Regions from separate parts of the Duffyella gerundensis genome, predicted to be linked through region 1. Evidence: predicted binding sites of a transcription regulator. Region 1 holds the regulator's gene; each other region holds the start of a gene.

Region 1 (6,630 bases):
AAATCGCGCGCCATGAAAAATGCGACAGCAGCCACGCACCCAGCAAAGGCGCCAGCGCGGGCGACAGCGCCACCAGCGGCATAATGGTGGCGAACACCTTGTTAGACTTATGGGCTGGATACGTATCAACCACCAGCGCCTGCCAGCTAACGGCAGCAGCACAGACGCCCACCGCTTGCAGGAAACGTAATATCAGCATCCAGTGGGTATCCTGCACCCACAGCATGCCGCCACAGCCAACGGCAAACAGTGCCAAACCAGCCAGCAGCACCGGCTTGCGGCCGATGCGATCGGAAAGCGGGCCCCAAATCAGCTGGGCAACGGCAAAACCGGCCAGAAAAATCGACAGGCTGGCGCTGATCACCCCAGCTTCAGTGGCAAAATCCTGCTGCATCAGCGAAAAAGCAGGCAGATACATGTCGGTGGCCAGAAAGCCGAGCATGCTTAATAACGCGAGGTAAGGTAAGAAAAAAATATTCCTGGTCATGGGACGCTCATCAAAATTATTGTCGGCGCAGTGTAAAAGCATGCACAGCGCGTTGTGAAACGGTAATATTTGCCTCTGGCTTTGAAATTTTTTGCAGGCAAACAATGTGGTCTGAACATGGGTTAGAAGTGATTGATGCTGTGGCACGTACTGGCAGCTTCAGCGCCGCGGCGGAAGAGCTGCACCGCGTGCCTTCCGCTATCAGTTATACCGTGCGCCAGCTTGAGCGCTGGCTGGCTGTACCGCTGTTCGAACGGCGTCACCGCGACGTAATTTTAACCGCTGCCGGGGAACATTTTGTCGTCGAAGGCCGTTCTGTTATCAAAAAAATGCTTGCCACCCGACGTCAGTGTCAGCAGGTAGCCAACGGCTGGCGCGGCCAGTTGAGCATCGCCGTTGATTGTATTGTTAAGCCGCCACGCACCCGGCAACTGGTGTTGGATTTCTATCGGCATTTCCCGGATATGGAACTGTTAATCAGCATGGAGGTGTTCAACGGCGTCTGGGATGCGCTGGCTGACGGGCGGGTAGACGTGGCCATCGGTGCCACGCAGGCGATCCCGGTGGGTGGGCGCTTTGCCTTCCGCGATATGGGAACCGTTAACTGGCGTTGCGTGGTGGAAAAATCACATCCGCTGGCCAGCATCACGGGTGTGGTCAGCGATGATGCCCTGCGTGAGTGGCCGTCGCTGGTGATGGAAGATACGTCACGTGCCCTGACGCGTCGCACCACCTGGACGCTGGATAATCAGCGTCGACTGGTGGTGCCTGACTGGCAAAGCGGCGTGGAGTGTCTACTGGCGGGATTGTGCGTCGGCATGATACCGGCGCACATTGCTGCGCCGCTGGAGCGGGACGGCACCTTACAGGCGCTGCAGCTGGCCAGCGAGTTCCCGGGCAGCCCCTGCTGTGTCAGTTGGTCTGAACAACAGAGTTCCCCTGCGCTAAGCTGGTTGCTCGATTACCTTGGCGATCCGGCCACGCTGAACCAGGAGTGGCTGCAGGAAAGCCATTAACGACGATAGTCGAGGAAAGGGCCGTCGGCGACTGAACGACGTTCAATCAGCGTCGGTTGCACCTCAATGGTTTGCTGCTGCTCGCGTTTGCTGAGAATGCGCTCCAGCAGCATATCCAGCGCGGTAACGCCCAGCTGCTCTTTTGGCTGATGTACGGTGGTCAGGGCAGGCGTAAAATAGCGCGCATTGCGCACGTTATCATAGCCGATCACTGAAATATCCTGCGGCACGCGCAAACCCATCTCATCCGCGGCACAAATTGCGCCCATCGCCATGATATCGCCACCGCAGAACACAGCAGTTGGCCGCTGTTTTTGTGACAGGATCTGCTGCATCGCCTTGTAGCCCGACTCTGGTTCGAAGTCACCCTGGACGATCCACTCATCGCGCACGGCGATGTTGGCCTCATTTAACGCCTTGAGGAATCCCGCATGGCGACCGCCGCCAGTGTTACGTTCCAGCTGGCCAGGAATCGCACCGATATCGCGATGGCCGCGATCGATCAGATAGCGGCCCGCCAGATAACCACCGTGGAAGGCATTATCAAGTACGGTGTCGGTGAAATCGCCACGCGACTCGCTCCAGTCCATCACCACCATTGGAATATTGCGGTTCTCTTCCAGCATTTTAAGCAGGTCATCAGGATATTCAGAGCACATCACCAGCAGGCCATCGACGCGCTTTTGCGCCATCATCGACAGGTAGGCGCGCTGTTTTTGCAGGTCATTGTGGGCGTTGCCCAGAATCAATGTATATCCGCGATCAAAGCAGCGGTTTTCTACCGCCTCTATAATTTCGGCGAAATAGGGCGCTTCGCTTGAGGTAGCCAGCAGGCCGATCGACTTGGTGTGATTGACCTTAAGGCTACGGGCAACGGCACTCGGTGAGTAGTGCAACGTTTTGATTGCTGCCCATACCGCTTCGCGCGTCTCTTCAGCGACAAAGCGTGTTTTGTTGATGACGTGCGACACGGTGGTGGTTGAAACACCGGCCAGTTTTGCCACGTCTTTGATTGTTGCCATGGAAGTGCTACTCCTGCGCTTATCGCAAAGGGTTGATAAGCATAATGTTAAACGTTTGCGTCTGCGGAATGTAATGCGGCGCAACCGGCCTTAATTGCCGAAATAAACGCCAAAAATAGGGGGGTGACGTCGTTAAAAGCGCTAACAGCAGACAGGTCGCGTAATGTTGCGCAACGCGAAGGGCGAATTCTAGCAAGGCTGCTGCAAGAAAACGAGATGTTTACCCAGCGAGCAAGATAAATCTTACGATAAAAAGAGACCACGAGGATAACCATGAGCACTGATTTAAAAATGGCATTGTTGACTACCGCCGGCGCGCTGGCGGTAATCATTGCATTTAGCGTGACGGCAATTCTGCACTGACGCCGACAAAAAAGGCCGCATCAACGCGGCCTTTTTTTGTTGCGCAACAGCAGGTGTCAACGAATATTTTTCGGCGTCATCACGCGACGTGCGCCAACGTAATGGCGCTGCCAGTAATCTTCTCCCAGCGCTGTAATCTGAATATCTTTTCCGGTCCGTGGCGACTGAATGAATTTGCCATCGCCCAGATACACGCCAACATGGTCAGCAGCGCCGCGGTTGTTAATGCGGAAGAACACCAGATCGCCTTTTTGCAGCGATTCGCGGTCGATCTGAGCGGCATCACGCAAATGAAACATCTCGTTGGCGGTGCGCGGAATCTTATACTTAACCAGATCTTTATAGGCATACCATACCAGGCCGCTACAGTCGAAGCCGGTGTGCGGTGAGGCACCGCCCCACTGATAAGGTTTGCCCAGCTGACCCATCAGCTTATTCATCGCCGTTTCACGGGCTTTCTGATAGCGCGCGCGGTGTGCCTTGCTCATTTTCAATGGCGCCAGTTTTGCCGCGGCGGTTTCCGTCTCAGCGGCATCTGACTGGCGATGACGGCCGTAGCGTTTCAGTGAGCGAAGGGTAGTGCGGGATTTCGGGGTTTGCAGCGAAGCAGTTTGAACCTTGGTGCGTTTTTTAAGCTTTAATTTCTGTACGGCGGTGAGGCGTGACTTTTTCGTTGTGGTTTTTACCGCGCGCTTTTTGCGTCGGTCGTCATCGCGTGCCAGTTTCTTTTCTGCCTTGTGATGGGTGGCGTTGACGGGTGCCTGCGGCGACGCTTCAGCCACATTCATCATCAACTGGGCAAACGCCAGCACAAAAAGCGTAATTAATAGACGCATGAGTCGGTTACAGGTATAGGGCCCAATGAACAGCGTGAGCGAATAAATAGCATTAATCTGACCCGGCGGTCAGACCCGAGCAGCAATTCTAATCGAACTTTTTCACAAAAGGTAAGGTCTTTTTCCATTATTAATTCCAGCAGGCAAAAACGCATTGAAAATAAACAATTTCAGTCGGTTATCGCAGCACATTATTACGAATTATTAATTGATTAACAGTGTGCAATGATAAGAAAATGTTATTTACCGGCTATAATCGTTGTCGCCTTACGGCGCCCGTTCAATCGCGGCTGAAAAGTCGTTTCGGCGGCAGGCGAGAATCGCTACAATAAATAGACACGAAGTCATGAATTAAGGAAGGCAAAAATGAGTACTGTTGAAAAAATTCAGCGCCAGATCGCAGAAAACCCGATCCTGCTGTACATGAAGGGTTCGCCAAAACTGCCAAGCTGTGGTTTTTCTGCTCAGGCCGTGCAGGCGCTTTCTGCCTGTGGTGAGCGCTTCGCCTTTGTGGATATTTTACAAAATCCTGATATCCGCGCTGAGCTGCCAAAGTACGCCAACTGGCCAACCTTCCCACAGCTGTGGGTTGACGGCGAGCTGGTCGGCGGCTGCGACATCATTATTGAGATGTTCCAGCGTGGCGAGCTGCAGCCGCTGATTAAAGAGGCGGCTGAAAAGCACAAAGAAGCAGAATAAAAAAAGGGGCGCGATGCCCCTTTTTCCTGCCAGTTTACGCCTGCTCGTCTTGCTCGTCTTGCTCGTCCTGCGATTCTGCGGCAGCCATCGGTAATGGCCAGCCTCCCAGACGTTTCCAGCGATTCACCAACTCACAAAACAGCGCGGCGGTTTGTTCCGTATCGTACAGCGCAGAGTGCGCCTGCGTGCTGTCAAAATCGATCTGCGCCGCAATACAGGCTTTTGCCAGCACGGTTTGTCCGAGCACCAGCCCGCTCAGCGCCGCAGTATCAAAGGTCACAAAAGGGTGAAAGGGGTTACGCTTCATGTTGCAGCGTGCTGACGCCGCCATCACAAAGTTCAGATCAAAGGTCGCATTATGCGCCACCATCACCGCCCGATTGCACTCGTGCTCTTTCATACCCTTACGGATCATTTTAAAGATGGCATGCAGCGCGTCATATTCGCTGACCGCGCCACGTAGCGGGTTTGCCGGATCGATGCCATTAAATGCCAGTGCTTCGGGCTGCAGCACCGAGCCTTCAAAAGGCTCAACGTGAAAATGCAGGGTTTCGTCAGCGTGCAGCCAGCCGGCATCGTCCATTTTTAAGGTCACTGCGGCGATTTCCAGCAGGGCGTTGGTTTTCGAATCAAAACCGGCGGTTTCGACATCAATAACCACGGGATAAAACCCCCGGAAGCGCTGTGACAGGGCATTTAGGTGATTCGATTCAGACATCAGGATCTCATTGAAGGGAAAATGCAGCGCGTATTATGGCAAAAAAGTGCGGGGCTTGCAGCAGGAAGGAAGAAGCGGGGCAGCGACGTGCCCCGAAAATAATCAGCTGCCCAGACCGGCGCCAGCGTGTTTGTTCTCAATCAGTTCAATCTTGTAGCCATCGGGATCTTCTACAAAGGCAATAATCGTGCTGCCGCCTTTGACCGGACCCGGCTCGCGCGTCACTTTCGCGCCCGCTTCACGAATGCGATCGCAGGTTGCTACGATGTCATCCACGCCCAGCGCAATGTGGCCGTAAGCATCACCGAGGTTGTAGCTCTCAACGCCCCAGTTATAGGTCAGCTCCAGCACCGCACCTTCGCTCTCATCGGTGTAACCCACAAAAGCCAGATCGTATTTATATTCGGTGTTTTTGCTTTCACGCAGCAGACGCATGCCGAGAACGCGGGTGTAAAAATCGAGTGAACGCTGCATATCGCCAACGCGAAGCATAGTATGAAGTAAACGCATAAAGTCCTCTTGGTGTCGGGTCATCATCCGATGACGTTAATTCCAGTATAGTGCCGAACAATGCGGCCAGAAACCTGGCCGCCCTGCACTATAGCGCAGGATAATCGGTATAGCCTTTCGCATCGCCACCGTAAAAGGTTTCCGGCTGCGGCTCATTGAGCGGCGCATTCTGACGCAGACGCTCAACTAAATCAGGATTGGCGATGTAATCGCGGCCAAACGCCACGGCGTCAATCAGGCCCTGAGCAATCAGCGACTCTGCTTTTTCAGCGGTATAGGCACCGGCGCCGATAATCACGCCAGGATAGGCCGCGCGTACCGCTTTACGGAAGGCATCGCTGTAAGGTTTGCCACCGGCCCAGTCAGGCTCGGAAATATGCAGATAGGCAAGATTGCGTTTGGCCAGCTGCTCAATATAGTAAATCGCGGCCTGCTCTTGATCTTCACCGTTGTCGAGGCCGTTAAATGGACCGAGTGGTGAAATACGGATACCGATGCGATCGGCTGCCCAGCCTTCAATCGCGGCATCGACCACTTCCAGCGCGAAACGCGTACGATTTTCAACGCTACCGCCATATTCATCGTCACGCTGGTTAGACGCCGGTGACAGGAACTGGTGGATTAAATAGCCGTGGGCAGAATGCAGCTCCAGCAGATCAAAGTCCGCTTCACGGGCATTGACCGCTGCCTGACGGAAATCTGCAACCGCTTGTTGAATCTCGGCCAGGCTCATGGCGCGTGGCGTTGAGGTCTCTTCGCGGATGGTTTTTCCCTGCTCGTCACGCAACGAGGTGCGTGTATTAGCGGAGATAGCAGAAGGAGCCAGTGGCGCGCGCTGGTGGGGTTGCAGCGACGCATGCGAAATTCGGCCGGTGTGCCACAGTTGAACCGCGCTGTGGCCCTGGGCGTCATGAATGCCTGCGTTAATCGCCTTCCATGCCGAAATCTGCTCTGCCGTATGCAGACCTGGCGCACCGGC
Region 2 (6,630 bases), 1.0 Mb from region 1:
CGCGTCTGGATATAATCGCGCATATGGTTGGGCTGCGGATCTTTGCCCAGCATCGGATCGTCATAGGCGGTACCGGGCTCTGACATTGAGCGCAGTCCGCGTCCGTTAATGCCTTCGGCTAACAGCCCTTCGCCGATCAGCCAGTCGGCCTGATCGGCCGTCTGTTGCAGATGAAACTGTTTTACCAGCGAGCCGAAGACGTCAGAGAGCGACTCATTAAGCGCGCCCGCCTGCTCAAAGTAAATCAGCCCCGCTTCGGTTTCGGTGACGCCATGCGCCAGCTCGTGAGCCACAACGTCGATCGCAATGGTAAAACGGTTAAAGATTTCACCGTCGCCATCACCAAAAACCATCTGCTGACCGTTCCAGAAGGCGTTTTGATAATCCTTCTCGTAATGAACCGTACCCAGCAGCGCCAGCCCCTGATTATCCAGCGAGTTGCGCTTGTAGGTGCGCCAGAAGAAATCGTAGGTGACGCCGAGATAGTTCCAGGCCTCTTCTGCGGCAACGTCATTGTTACCGGGCTGGCCCTCTTTGCGCACCAGCGTGCCAGGCAGATTGTTGCTGTTTTGCGCATCATAGATTTCACGCTCAACGTGGCCAGCGGTCGCCGTGTGTGGCACCGAGGGTTTCTGCCAGGTTTCGGCCATCAGATGCTGCACATGGGTCAGGGTTCGGCGCGCATAATCTTTTTGCGGGCCGGAACCGTTATCGATAATTTTGCGCAGAATGTAAGGGGGGATCACTGCATAAGGCATACCATGCTTCCTGGTTCATTAAGAGTGTCCAAAAAGTATAGTGTGCGCTGGCCGGGTTTGCCGATTCGTTGCTCAGGATTTATCCGCATGAATGTCGGTGATCTGGCTTTCAATCCAGCCATCATCCAGCCGGGTTTTAAGCGTCTCGCCGCGCTGTAGCTGGCTGGTTTTTTTCACCACGTTGCCGTCTGCTGCCGTTGTCACGCTGAAGCCACGCGCCAGCGTTGCCAGCGGACTGACCGCTTCCAGCTGGGCGGCACGCACGCCAAAGCGCTGTTTGTCGCGGTTAAGCTGCTGAAATACCGCCTGCTGCAAGCGATAATGCCACTGTTGCAGTTGCTGCTGCGCACGGTGCAAACGCGCTTCAGGCTGCTGCTGTGCCAGGCGCTGGGTAAGCCGATCCTGAGTGCGCGTTGCCTGGCGCAGCTGCAACTGTATCGCATCGTCCAGGCGGCGCTGTAAGCGAAACAGCGTGGTTTGCTGACGGGCCAGCCGTAACTGGGGATGCTGCTGCTGCAGACGATGATGCAGGCGTGACCAGGCGCGCTGCTGCTGTGCCAGATAATAGTCCATTGCCATTTCCATGCGCTGCTGCTGGGATTGCAGCTGCCGCAGCAGTTCAATCTGATTACGGCTGACCAGCTCGGCGGCGGCGGAAGGCGTAGGCGCGCGTAAATCGGCAACAAAATCAGCGATCGTGACGTCGGTTTCATGGCCGACTGCGCTAACGATGGGAATACGGCTGGCAAAAATAGCCCGCGCAACCCGCTCATCGTTGAAGCTCCACAAATCCTCCAGCGAACCGCCGCCACGGCCAACAATCAGCACGTCGCATTCCGCTCGCTGGTTCGCGATTTCAATGGCGCGCACAATGGCCGCTGGCGCATCCTGACCCTGCACCGGCGTGGGATAGATAATCACCGGCAATGAGGGATCACGACGATGCAGCACACGCAGCACGTCGTGCAGCGCCGCACCGGTTGATGAGGTAATAACGCCAACCTGCTGCGCCGGGTCGGGCAGCGGCTGTTTGTGCATTTGCTCAAACAAGCCTTCCGCCGCCAGACGCATTTTCAGCTGCTCAAACTGCTGCTGCAGCAAACCGTCACCGGCGGGCTGCATGCTCTCGGCAATCAGCTGATAATCGCCGCGTGGCTCATACAGAGTGATGGTGGCGCGCACCAACACCTGCTGACCATTTTGCGGCCGAAAGGTGACGCGGCGGTTGCTGTTGCGGAACATCGCACAACGCACCTGTGCGCCGTCATCCTTAAGGGTGAAATACCAGTGGCCGGAAGAGGGTTGTGAAAAGTTAGAGATCTCAGCGCTCAGCCAGATCTGTCCCATTTCCATTTCCAGCAGTTTTCGCACCGTGGTATTCAGGCGGCTAACGGTAAAAATATTGGCGTTCGGCAGTGGCGGCATGTGACAGAGATCAAATTTTAAATCAGCGGGTTAATCCATTGATACTACATGGCTGTAAGTTGGGATCAAGGGTTTTTCGGAAAAAGTACTGGAGGCAATCGTTTTCGGCCTGTATAATGCCGCGGCAATATTTTATCTGTTCTCATTCACCTTCAGGTCGAGATATTGCCATGCTACGAATCGCTAAAGAAGCCCTAACATTCGACGACGTTCTGCTCGTTCCTGCCCACTCTACCGTGCTGCCAAACACAGCCGATCTCAGTACCCAACTGACGAAAAATATTCGTCTCAACATCCCTATGCTTTCTGCTGCAATGGACACCGTGACCGAAGCGGGTCTGGCTATTGCGCTGGCGCAAGAGGGTGGGCTGGGCTTTATTCACAAAAATATGTCGATTGAGCGCCAGGCGGACGAAGTTCGCAAGGTGAAGAAACATGAAAGCGGTGTGGTCACCGATCCACAAACCGTGCTACCAACCACCACGCTGGCAGAAGTTCAGCTGCTCACCGATCGCAACGGCTTTGCCGGTTATCCGGTGGTCAACGGCAACAACGAACTGGTGGGCATTATCACTGGTCGTGATGTGCGCTTCGTGACCGATCAGTCTCTGCCGGTTTCCGCCGTGATGACGCCAAAAGAGCGTCTGGTCACGGTGAAAGAGGGTGAAGCACGCGAAGTGGTGCTGCACAAAATGCACGAAAAGCGCGTGGAAAAAGCGCTGGTGGTTGACGAAAGTTTCCATCTGCTCGGCATGATCACCGTAAAAGACTTCCAGAAAGCGGAACGCAAGCCTAACGCCTGTAAAGATGCGCACGGTCGTTTACGCGTCGGCGCGGCAGTCGGTGCCGGAGCGGGCAACGAAGAGCGTGTGGACGCGCTGGTTGCGGCAGGCGTTGATGTGCTGCTGATCGACTCCTCACACGGCCATTCTGAAGGCGTGCTGACCCGCATCCGTGAAACCCGTGCTAAATATCCCGATCTCGAAATCGTTGGCGGCAACGTGGCCACCGGCGCGGGCGCTCTGGCGTTGGTTGAAGCGGGCGTGAGCGCGGTGAAAGTGGGTATTGGTCCAGGTTCCATCTGTACCACCCGCATCGTGACCGGCGTGGGCGTTCCGCAGATTACCGCGGTATCGGATGCGGTTGCCGCGCTGGAAGGCACCGGCATTCCGGTTATCGCCGATGGCGGCATTCGTTTCTCAGGTGATATCGCCAAAGCGATTGCAGCGGGCGCGGCCTGCGTAATGGTGGGCTCCATGCTGGCAGGTACCGAAGAATCGCCAGGTGAAATTGAGCTCTATCAGGGCCGTTCGTTCAAATCCTATCGCGGCATGGGTTCCCTGGGCGCGATGTCCAAAGGCTCATCCGATCGCTACTTCCAGACCGATAATGCCGCAGACAAGCTGGTGCCGGAAGGCATTGAAGGCCGTGTGGCCTACAAAGGCCGTCTGAAAGAGATCGTGCATCAGCAGATGGGCGGATTGCGTTCCTGTATGGGCCTGACCGGCTGTGGTACGATTGATGAACTGCGTACCAAAGCGGAATTCGTCCGCATCAGCGGGGCCGGAATCTCTGAAAGCCACGTTCACGACGTGACCATCACCAAAGAATCTCCGAACTACCGCATGGGATCCTAATCCTCATGGTTACGCCCGGCTCAGGCCGGGCTTTTCACTTTTGTACTGTGTAATCTATCGCCTGGAAACGCCTTAATGACGACGGAAAATATTCATAAACATCGCATACTGATCCTTGATTTTGGTTCGCAGTATACGCAGCTGGTTGCGCGCCGCGTGCGCGAGCTGGGCGTCTACTGTGAGCTGTGGGCATGGGATGTCACCGAAGAGCAGATCCGCCAGTTCAATCCGAACGGCATAATTTTGTCCGGTGGCCCGGAAAGCACCACCGAGCTGGACAGCCCACGCGCTCCGGATTACGTTTTTACCGCCGGCGTGCCGGTGCTGGGTGTGTGCTACGGCATGCAAACCATGGCTATTCAGCTGGGTGGACACGTTCAGGGCTCCAGCGAGCGTGAATTTGGTTATGCTCAGGTTGAAGTCACCACCGAAAGCGCACTGGTACGCGGTATCGAAGATGCCATCAGCGCCAACGGCAAGCCGCTGCTGGATGTCTGGATGAGCCACGGCGACAAAGTCACCGCCATTCCCGATGATTTCGTGACCGTTGCCAGCACTGAAACCTGTCCGTTTGCCATTATGGCCAACGAAGAGAAGCGCTTTTACGGCGTGCAGTTTCACCCGGAAGTGACGCATACCCGTCAGGGCCTGCGTATGCTGGAGCGGTTTGTGCTGGATATCTGTCAGTGCGAAGCGTTGTGGACGCCAGCGAAAATCATCGAAGATGCGGTTGAGCGTCTGCGTGAGCAGATTGGCAATGACAAGGTGATCCTTGGTCTGTCTGGCGGCGTGGATTCCTCGGTCACCGCCATGCTGCTGCATCGCGCCATCGGCGATCGCCTGACCTGCGTGTTCGTGGATAACGGCCTGCTGCGTCTGAACGAAGCGGAGCAGGTGCTGGAGATGTTTGGCGATCATTTCGGTCTGAACATCGTTCATGTACCAGCAGAAGCGCGCTTCCTTGATGCGCTGGCAGGCATTGATGAGCCGGAAGCCAAGCGTAAAACCATTGGCCGCGTCTTTATCGAAGTCTTTGATCAGCAAGCGACCAGCATCACCGACGTGAAGTGGCTGGCGCAGGGCACCATCTATCCTGATGTGATTGAATCCGCCGCTTCTGCCACCGGTAAAGCGCACGTGATCAAGTCGCACCACAACGTCGGTGGCCTGCCGAAAGAGATGAAGCTGGGCCTGGTTGAGCCGCTGAAAGAGCTGTTTAAAGATGAAGTGCGTAAAATTGGCCTTGAGCTCGGTCTGCCTTACGACATGCTTTATCGCCATCCTTTCCCGGGTCCGGGTCTGGGTGTACGCGTGCTGGGCGAGGTGAAGAAAGAGTATTGCGATCTGCTGCGTCGCGCCGATCACATCTTCATTGAAGAGCTGCGCAAAGCCGATCTCTATAACAAAGTCAGTCAGGCCTTTACCGTGTTCCTGCCGGTGCGTTCGGTTGGCGTAATGGGCGATGGCCGTAAATATGACTGGGTGGTCTCGCTGCGAGCGGTGGAAACCATCGACTTCATGACCGCGCACTGGGCGCATCTGCCGTATGATTTCCTCGGCCGTGTGTCAAACCGCATCATCAATGAAGTGAACGGCATCTCCCGCGTGGTATACGATATTTCAGGCAAACCGCCTGCCACGATCGAGTGGGAATAACTCCCTGCCCGTAAGGGCTGATTCGCTCTGCCTGCTGCTATCGCCAGTTAACTCGTTAGGTTAACTGGCGATTTTTCTTTTTATCCATCAGGACCCCTGTATGTTTTCAATCAAAGTGTGTGCGCTCACTTTTCTTTGCATTTTGCTGCTGTCGCTGGGTGCCAGCCTGGCGCAGGCGAATCGCGATGCCGACGGCAACAGCGGCGGTGGCTGGTGGTCAGCCCGCCGTGATTCTGCTGGACTGGCGCCTGACCCGCGGCAGAACGCGGCGGAAGCGATCGTGCAGGTGTATGCGGCGCCGACCTACGGCTGGAAAGGCCGGGTGGCAGTGCATCCGTGGATCATCTTCAAACGTGCCGGAGAGACACGCTATCGTCGTTTTGAGGTCATCAGCTGGGGCAGCGGTGACAAGGTCCGTCTGAACAGCAATGAACCGGATGGTTACTGGTATGGTGCAAAACCGCGACTGCTGGTGGAACATCGCGGCGCAGAGGCGGAGGCGATGATCCCGCACATCATGGCGGCGATTCAGTCCTATCCGTGGCCCAACACCTATCGCGCATGGCCGGGTCCCAACAGCAACACCTTTATCGCCCACATTGGCCGTGAAGTGCCCGAGCTGAAGCTGGATCTGCCCGCTAACGCGTTGGGTAAAGATTATCGCTCACTGCTGCATCCGATTGGCCTGCCGCCGTCAGGGCGCGGTCTGCAGGTGTCGCTGCTGGGTGTGCTGGGCGTGACGGTTGGCGCGGAAGAGGGCTTTGAACTGAACGTGCTGGGATTAAACATGGGCATCGACTTTACGCCGTTGCGGCTGCGCTTGCCGTTTGTTGGCGGCATCGGCGGAGACAATCTGCAGAAAGATAAGCCGTAGCGTCGCGCTGGCTCCGTGCGGAGCCAGCCAGAGAATTAATGCAGCAGAAACAGCGTGGCGAGGCTGAGAAAAATAAAGAAGCCGCCGGTATCGGTCAGCGCGGTGATCAGCACGCTGGAGCCCACCGCCGGATCGCGGCCAAATTTGGTCATCAGCAGCGGAATCAGCACGCCCATTAGCGCCGCCAGCAGCAGGTTAAGCACCATCGCCAGCATCATCACGCCGCCCAGCGCCGGGTTGTCATACATCAGCCAGGTGACGCCGCCCATAATTCCGCCCC
Region 3 (6,630 bases), 420 kb from region 1:
TGGAAGTGACGCTGCGGACGCCGGTTGCCATGGAGGCCTTGCGCGCCATCATTAAAGAGGTGCCGGAAGCGATTGTTGGCGCTGGCACGGTGTTGAATACCCAGCAGCTGCATGAAGTGACGGAAGCGGGCGCGCAGTTTGTGATCAGCCCTGGTATCACTGAATCCTTGTTGAAAGCGGCAACCGACGGCCCGATCCCCCTGATTCCTGGCATCAGCACCGTTTCTGAACTGATGACCGGTATGGATTATGGCCTGCGTGAATTCAAATTTTTCCCGGCTGAGGCCAACGGCGGTGTGAAAGCGCTGCAGGCGATTGCCGGACCTTTCCCACAGGTGCGCTTCTGCCCAACCGGCGGCATCACGCCAGCTAACTACCGTGACTATCTGGCGCTGAAAAGCGTGCTCTGCATTGGCGGCTCCTGGCTGGTGCCAGCCGATGCGCTGGAGCAGGGCGACTGGAACCGCATCACTGAACTGGCGCGTGAGGCGGTAGCCGGCGCCCGTTAAGTTACGCGATGCAGACACAAAAAAGGCGCAGATCAATGCGCCTTTTTTTATGCCACTGGATTTAGCCGCTGACCCTGACCGCGGAGGCGCAGGCAATGGCCCGCGCTACGGCCTGTTCGCAATCCTCACCGGTGGCCAGCGCCACGCCTAAGCGGCGTCTGCCAGCGATGTCAGGTTTGCCAAACAGCCGCAGCTGTAAACCGGCACCGATAGCGTCGGCAAGGCCGCTGAACTGTACGTTGCTGCTGTGCAGTTCGGGTAAAATGACCGCCGAAGCGGCGGGACCAAACTGGCGAATGCCGCCTATCGGCAGGCCGAGGAAAGCGCGCACGTGCAGCGCAAACTCCGATAAATCCTGCGAAATCAGCGTCACCATACCGGTGTCGTGTGGACGCGGAGAAACTTCACTGAAAATCACTTCATCACCGCAGACAAACAGCTCAACGCCAAACAAACCGTAGCCACCCAGCGCTTTTACCACGCGTTCGGCAATCTGCTGCGCGCGCTGCAATGCCAGCTCGCTCATCTGCTGCGGCTGCCAGGATTCCCGATAGTCGCCTTCTTCCTGACGATGGCCAATCGGCGCGCAGAAATGGATGCCATCGACCGCACTGATGGTTAGCAGAGTGATTTCAAAGTCAAATTTCACCACGCCTTCAACGATAACGCGGCCCGCACCAGCACGTCCGCCTTGCTGTGCGTATTCCCAGGCGTGATCAAGCGCCGTGGCATCACGCACAAAACTCTGCCCTTTACCTGATGAGCTCATCACCGGCTTGACGATGCAAGGGAAGCCGATCGCCTCTGCCGCCTGAACAAAATCAGCCTGACTGTCGGCAAAGCGATAGCTCGACGTCGGCAACGCCAGCTCTTCAGCCGCCAGGCGGCGAATGCCTTCACGATTCATGGTGAGCCGTGCGGCACGGGCGGTGGGCACCACATGCTGTCCATTTTTTTCCAGCTCAACCAGCATATCGGTAGCGATCGCTTCAATTTCCGGCACGATAAAATCAGGGCGTTCTTCGGCAACCAGCTTTTGCAGCGCCGCGCCGTCCAGCATGTTAATCACATGGCTGCGATGCGCTACGTGCATCGCCGGGGCATCGGCGTAGCGATCGACCGCGATCACCTCAATGCCGAGCCGTTGACACTCAATTGCCACTTCCTTACCGAGTTCGCCTGAACCCAGCAGCATGACGCGAGTGGCCGCCGGACGCAGAGCCGTTCCAAAATTTTTCATAAGCACCACCTGAAAGGGATAAAAAAAACCGCGCACAGTGTAAACGAAAACGATTGCGCAGGCATCTGTTGTCAGGCTTGCTTTAAACCCCATCGCTGATATACTGTATATAAACACAGTTACCTGGAGCAGGTTATGGCCGTAGAAATTCAATATGTGGTTGTCAGAAAGGGTGCCGAGAAAATGACTTTTGCCAGCAAAAAAGAGGCTGATGCTTACGACAAAATGCTGGACCTTGCTGAGGCCTTCACCGGATGGTTTGAAAGCAGCAGCCTGCCGCTTGATGAAGCGCAGCACGAAGGGCTGGGATTGTGGTTGGCGGAAAATAAAGATGCGCTGCAGCACATTCTGCGCACCGGCAAGCAGCCGGATGCCGCTGCGCAGGCTGATGAGAGCGAGTCCGCCGAGAAAGCGACCAAAGGCAAAAGCACGGCGAAAATCCGTGCGGTTGATGCCGCGTAATTTGTTGGCAACCTGCCGATAAGCTGATGTTTTCCGGTCTTTTCCTGCGCTGACGGTTCTTGACACCGAATGTTCTACGCTTATTCCGCGATGCAACTCAGGAATAAAAAATATGAATAACTGGTTAAAACAACTGCAGTCGGTGTTGGGTAACAGCAGCAGCGGTGGAAAAGGCGGAATCGAAGGGCTGGGCAAGATGTTGTCGCCCGGTGCGCTGGGTGGCCTGGCTGGCCTGCTGGTGGCAAACGGTTCGTCGCGTAAGCTGCTGGCAAAGTATGGCAAAAACGCGCTGATCATTGGCGGCGGTGCGGCAGCGGGTGCGGTGTTGTGGAACAAATACAAACAGCGCGTCAGCGAAACCCATCGTGACGATCCGCAGTTTGGGCAGAGCGCCACGCCGGTTGATCAGCGTGCCGAGCGACTGATTGCGGCGCTGGTGTTTGCCGCCAAAAGCGATGGTCACATCGATAGTGACGAGCGTAAAGCGATTGAACGCAGTATGCAGGAAGCGGGTATTGGTGCCGCGGGTGAACAACTGATTCAGCAGGCGATTGATCGCCCGCTTGATCCGCAATGGCTGGCGCAGGGCATTAAAAATGAGGAAGAGGCGCTGGAACTTTACTTCCTCAGCTGCGCGGCTATCGATGTTGATCACTTTATGGAGCGTAGCTACCTCAATGCGCTGGGTGACGCCCTGAAAATTCCGCAGGACGTGCGGGACGGCATTGAAAATGATATCCGGGCGGAGAAAAAACAACTTTCCGCCTGACCGATCTGGCCAGCGTTCGCTGGCCTGCTTTTCATGAGATTTTTCCTGGTTAATCCTTGGCATTCATCATGGCACCTGCCAACCTTAGGATATGTTTCACTTAAGGTTCAATTGCCATGACTCCACCTGTTGCTTCTAAAAAACCGCATGCCCTTACGCTGCACGGTGACACGCGTATCGACAACTATTTCTGGCTGCGTGACGATCAGCGTGCCGATCCGGAGGTGCTGGACTATTTACGCGCGGAGAACCGCTACGGCCAGCAGATCATGTCCAGCCAGCAGGCGCTGCAGGATCAGCTGCTGGAAGAGATGATTGGTCGCATTCCCCAGCAGGATCACAGCGTGCCCTACGTGCGAAACGGCTATCGCTATCAGAGCTTCTATGAGCCGGGCAACGAATACGCGATTTATCGCCGTCAGCCGGAGGATCGCAGTCCGGATGAAGAGTGGGAGCTGCTGCTGGATGCTAACCAGCGCGCCGCACACAGCGATTTTTACACCATGGGCGGGCTGGAAGTCAGTCCGGATAACAAGGTAATGGCCCTGGCCGAAGATTTTCTCTCCCGTCGGCAATATGGCATTCGTTTTCGCAATCTTGAGACCGGTGGCTGGTATCCGGAATTACTGGATAACGTCTCTTCCAGCTTTGCCTGGGCAAACGATGCCAAAACCATTTATTACGTGCGCAAGGACAAACAGACGCTGCTACCCTGGCAGGTGTGGCGCCATCGGCTGGGTACGCCGCAGCAGGACGACGAACTGGTTTATGAAGAACAGGATGATACGTTTTACGTCAGCGTGCATAAAACCACTTCCCAGCATTTCATTCTGATTGCCTTGCAAAGCAGCACCACCAGCGAAATTCATCTGGTTGATGCCGAATACGCTGATGCGCAGCCGCAGCTGTTTATTCCCCGTCGTACCGATCACGAATACACCCTCGATCACTATCAGCATCATTTCTATATTCGCTCAAACCGTGAAGGCAAAAACTTTGGTCTTTACCGCAGCGAGCGGCTACAGGAATCTGCATGGCAGCCGCTGATCGCGCCACGCGAACATGTTGTGCTGGAAGATTTTCAGCTGTTCCGTGACTGGCTGGTGGTCGAAGAGCGTCAGCGCGGCCTGACCAGCCTGCGGCAAATTTGCCGTAAAACCGGCGAAAGCTTTGGTATCGCCTTTGACGATCCAGCCTATGTCACCTGGCTGGGCTGGAACCCGACGCCGGAGACCAACAAGCTGCGCTACGGCTACTCGTCAATGACCACGCCCGCCACGCTGTTTGAACTGGATATGGAGACCGGCGATCGACTGGTGTTGAAGCAGTCACAGGTTAAAGGCTTTGAGGCCAGCAAGTATAAAAGCGAGCATATCTGGATCACCGTGCGCGATGGTGTGGAGGTGCCGGTTTCGCTGGTCTATCACCGCGAACACTTTCAGCCTGGCGCTAATCCGCTGCTGCTTTACGGCTACGGTTCTTACGGTTCAAGCATGGACGCCGATTTCAGCGCCAGCCGCCTGAGCCTGCTCGATCGGGGTTTTGTCTTTGCGCTGGCTCACGTGCGCGGCGGCGGCGAAATGGGCCAGCAGTGGTACGACGATGGCCGTCTGATGAACAAGCTCAATACCTTCCACGACTTTATCGATGTTGCAGAAGCGCTGGTGCAGAAGCGTTACGGAAATGCACAGCGGCTCTACGCCATGGGCGGCAGCGCTGGCGGCCTGTTAATGGGCGCGGTAATCAACATGGCGCCGCAGTTGTTTCACGGCGTGGTGGCGCAGGTGCCGTTTGTGGATGTGGTTACCACCATGTTGGATGAGTCGATTCCGCTGACTACCGGCGAATATGATGAATGGGGCAATCCGCAGGATGCCGCGTTCTATCATTACATCAAACAGTACAGCCCTTATGACAACGTCAGCGCGCAGGCCTATCCGCATCTGCTGGTGACCACCGGCCTGCACGATTCGCAGGTGCAATATTGGGAACCGGCTAAATGGGTAGCAAAACTGCGGGAGCTAAAAACTGACGATCATCTGCTGTTGCTGTGTACGGACATGGATTCCGGCCACGGCGGTAAATCGGGACGATTCAAATCGTATGAGGGCGTGGCGCTGGAGTACACCTTCCTGATCGCGCTGATGCAGGGCACACTCGGCGCCCCGGCATAGGGGCGTCAGCCAAGGTGTTTGATCAGGGCGCTGCGCAGATCGCGGCGCAAATCCGCCACGTTATCGAGCAGCCAGCGCAGATAGCCAGGATCGCGCTCAGCGATGTCGGCGATGCGCTGACCGCGATACTTGCCGAACGGCAGGTGTTCGCTGCCGCTGGCGGGCTGCATGCGGGTTACCATTTCGGCCGCGTCCCAGCCGGAGGTTTCCATAATGCGAATCAGCAGCGCGGCGGTGACGTAGCAATCGTACAGCGCCCGGTGCGCATACAGATCTTCAGGCGGCTCCACCTGCAACTGCAAACTCTCACGCAGCGCCTGGTTGCCATATTTGCGACCCGGCCAAACCTGCCGCGCCAGCGTCATGGTGCAAATCCATTCGCCGGGCATCGCTGGCAGCATGCGGCGATCAAAGCTGGCGTTGTGCGCCACGTAATGGCTACTGCCGTGATAGCGGGCGATCGCCTCTTCAATGGTCGGTTTGCCGCGCACCATGGCGGGCGTGATGCGGTGAATCGCCATGGCCTGACGGCTGATTGGCCGGTCGGGAGAGATCAAATCGCTCATCGGATTAACGATCTGTCCGTCGACCACGTCAACTGAGGCGACTTCGACAATGCCGCCCTGCAGGCCACAGGTTTCGGTATCAATAACGCGTAGCAATGTCATGCTTATTTCTGCTTAGGTTCATAGGGCAGGCGTGAGAAGGCGAGCGATGCCTGACGATAATGCATCAGGCGCTGGCGAAACCAATCACGCAGCGCTTCAGGCTGTTCACGCTCAACCATCTCAGGGATCACCGGCATATTGTAACGCTCTTTGAACGCTACACCGGCCGCGGCCAACTCGACGTTAATTTTATCTTTCTCTGCCTTTTCCAGGCGAGCGAGATTGTGACTCATGCTGTTCTCCTCTGAAGCAGCGGCAAAAATAATGCAGAAAGCATTGATTAGCAAGGTGGCGGATAGCACCCCGGCGCCTCGACAGCTTTCCTGCTGCGGAGTATCCTTGCGCCAGATTGCAGATTGCCTGCACACAACAGGATAATACGATGCTGAAAATCACTTGCTGGCCGCTATTAACGGCCTCGGCGTTAGCCACCGCGCTGTTCGTCTCACCGGCGGCTTTGGCTCACGCTCATCTTAAAAATCAATATCCTGCGGCTAACGCGAAGGTTGAGGCCTCGCCTCAGGCGCTGACGCTGACCTTCTCTGAGGATATTGAACCCGCGTTCAGCGGTGCCACCCTGACCAACGAAAAACAGCAGCCAATGCCAACCGGTAAAGTCGGGCGTACCGCCGCCAAACATAACCAGATGATTGTGCCGCTTGAGAAGCCGCTGCCTGGCGGAGAGTATCAGGTCGACTGGCATGTGCTCTCGGTTGATGGCCATAAGACGCAGGGAAAATATAGCTTTAGCGTAAAGTAAGATGACGCTGGCAACCTTTTATATTGTGCTGCGCGGCCTGCATTTTAG

The links. The regulator PurR, encoded in region 1, represses purine synthesis genes. The targets are predictions, from matches to a motif close to CANGCAAACGTTTGCNTG.
Positions count from the first base shown of each region.
Region 2: guaB (IMP dehydrogenase) is a predicted target of PurR. The motif match lies at 2,275-2,292, and genes of this name have one in related genera.
Region 3: purT (formate-dependent phosphoribosylglycinamide formyltransferase) is a predicted target of PurR. The motif match lies at 1,792-1,809, and genes of this name have one in related genera.

Region 1 is NZ_LN907827.1:1,821,965-1,828,594, forward strand. It holds gene punC (purine nucleoside transporter PunC) at 1-487, opposite strand, end outside; gene punR (DNA-binding transcriptional activator PunR) at 592-1,503, shown strand; gene purR (HTH-type transcriptional repressor PurR) at 1,500-2,525, opposite strand; gene cydH (cytochrome bd-I oxidase subunit CydH) at 2,799-2,888, shown strand; gene EM595_RS08465 (C40 family peptidase) at 2,945-3,724, opposite strand; gene EM595_RS08470 (Grx4 family monothiol glutaredoxin) at 4,091-4,423, shown strand; gene rnt (ribonuclease T) at 4,458-5,141, opposite strand; gene gloA (lactoylglutathione lyase) at 5,244-5,651, opposite strand; gene nemA (alkene reductase) at 5,740-6,630, opposite strand, start outside.
Region 2 is NZ_LN907827.1:2,840,411-2,847,040, reverse strand. It holds gene EM595_RS13145 (M4 family metallopeptidase) at 1-758, opposite strand, end outside; gene xseA (exodeoxyribonuclease VII large subunit) at 831-2,183, opposite strand; gene guaB (IMP dehydrogenase) at 2,354-3,820, shown strand; gene guaA (glutamine-hydrolyzing GMP synthase) at 3,896-5,476, shown strand; gene EM595_RS13125 (DUF3750 domain-containing protein) at 5,577-6,350, shown strand; gene mgtE (magnesium transporter) at 6,386-6,630, opposite strand, start outside.
Region 3 is NZ_LN907827.1:2,239,131-2,245,760, reverse strand. It holds gene EM595_RS10480 (bifunctional 4-hydroxy-2-oxoglutarate aldolase/2-dehydro-3-deoxy-phosphogluconate aldolase) at 1-509, shown strand, start outside; gene purT (formate-dependent phosphoribosylglycinamide formyltransferase) at 571-1,749, opposite strand; gene EM595_RS10470 (YebG family protein) at 1,885-2,211, shown strand; gene EM595_RS10465 (tellurite resistance TerB family protein) at 2,324-2,980, shown strand; gene EM595_RS10460 (prolyl oligopeptidase family serine peptidase) at 3,097-5,154, shown strand; gene exoX (exodeoxyribonuclease X) at 5,160-5,822, opposite strand; gene EM595_RS10450 (DNA polymerase III subunit theta) at 5,825-6,055, opposite strand; gene yobA (CopC domain-containing protein YobA) at 6,205-6,582, shown strand; gene copD (copper homeostasis membrane protein CopD) at 6,584-6,630, shown strand, end outside.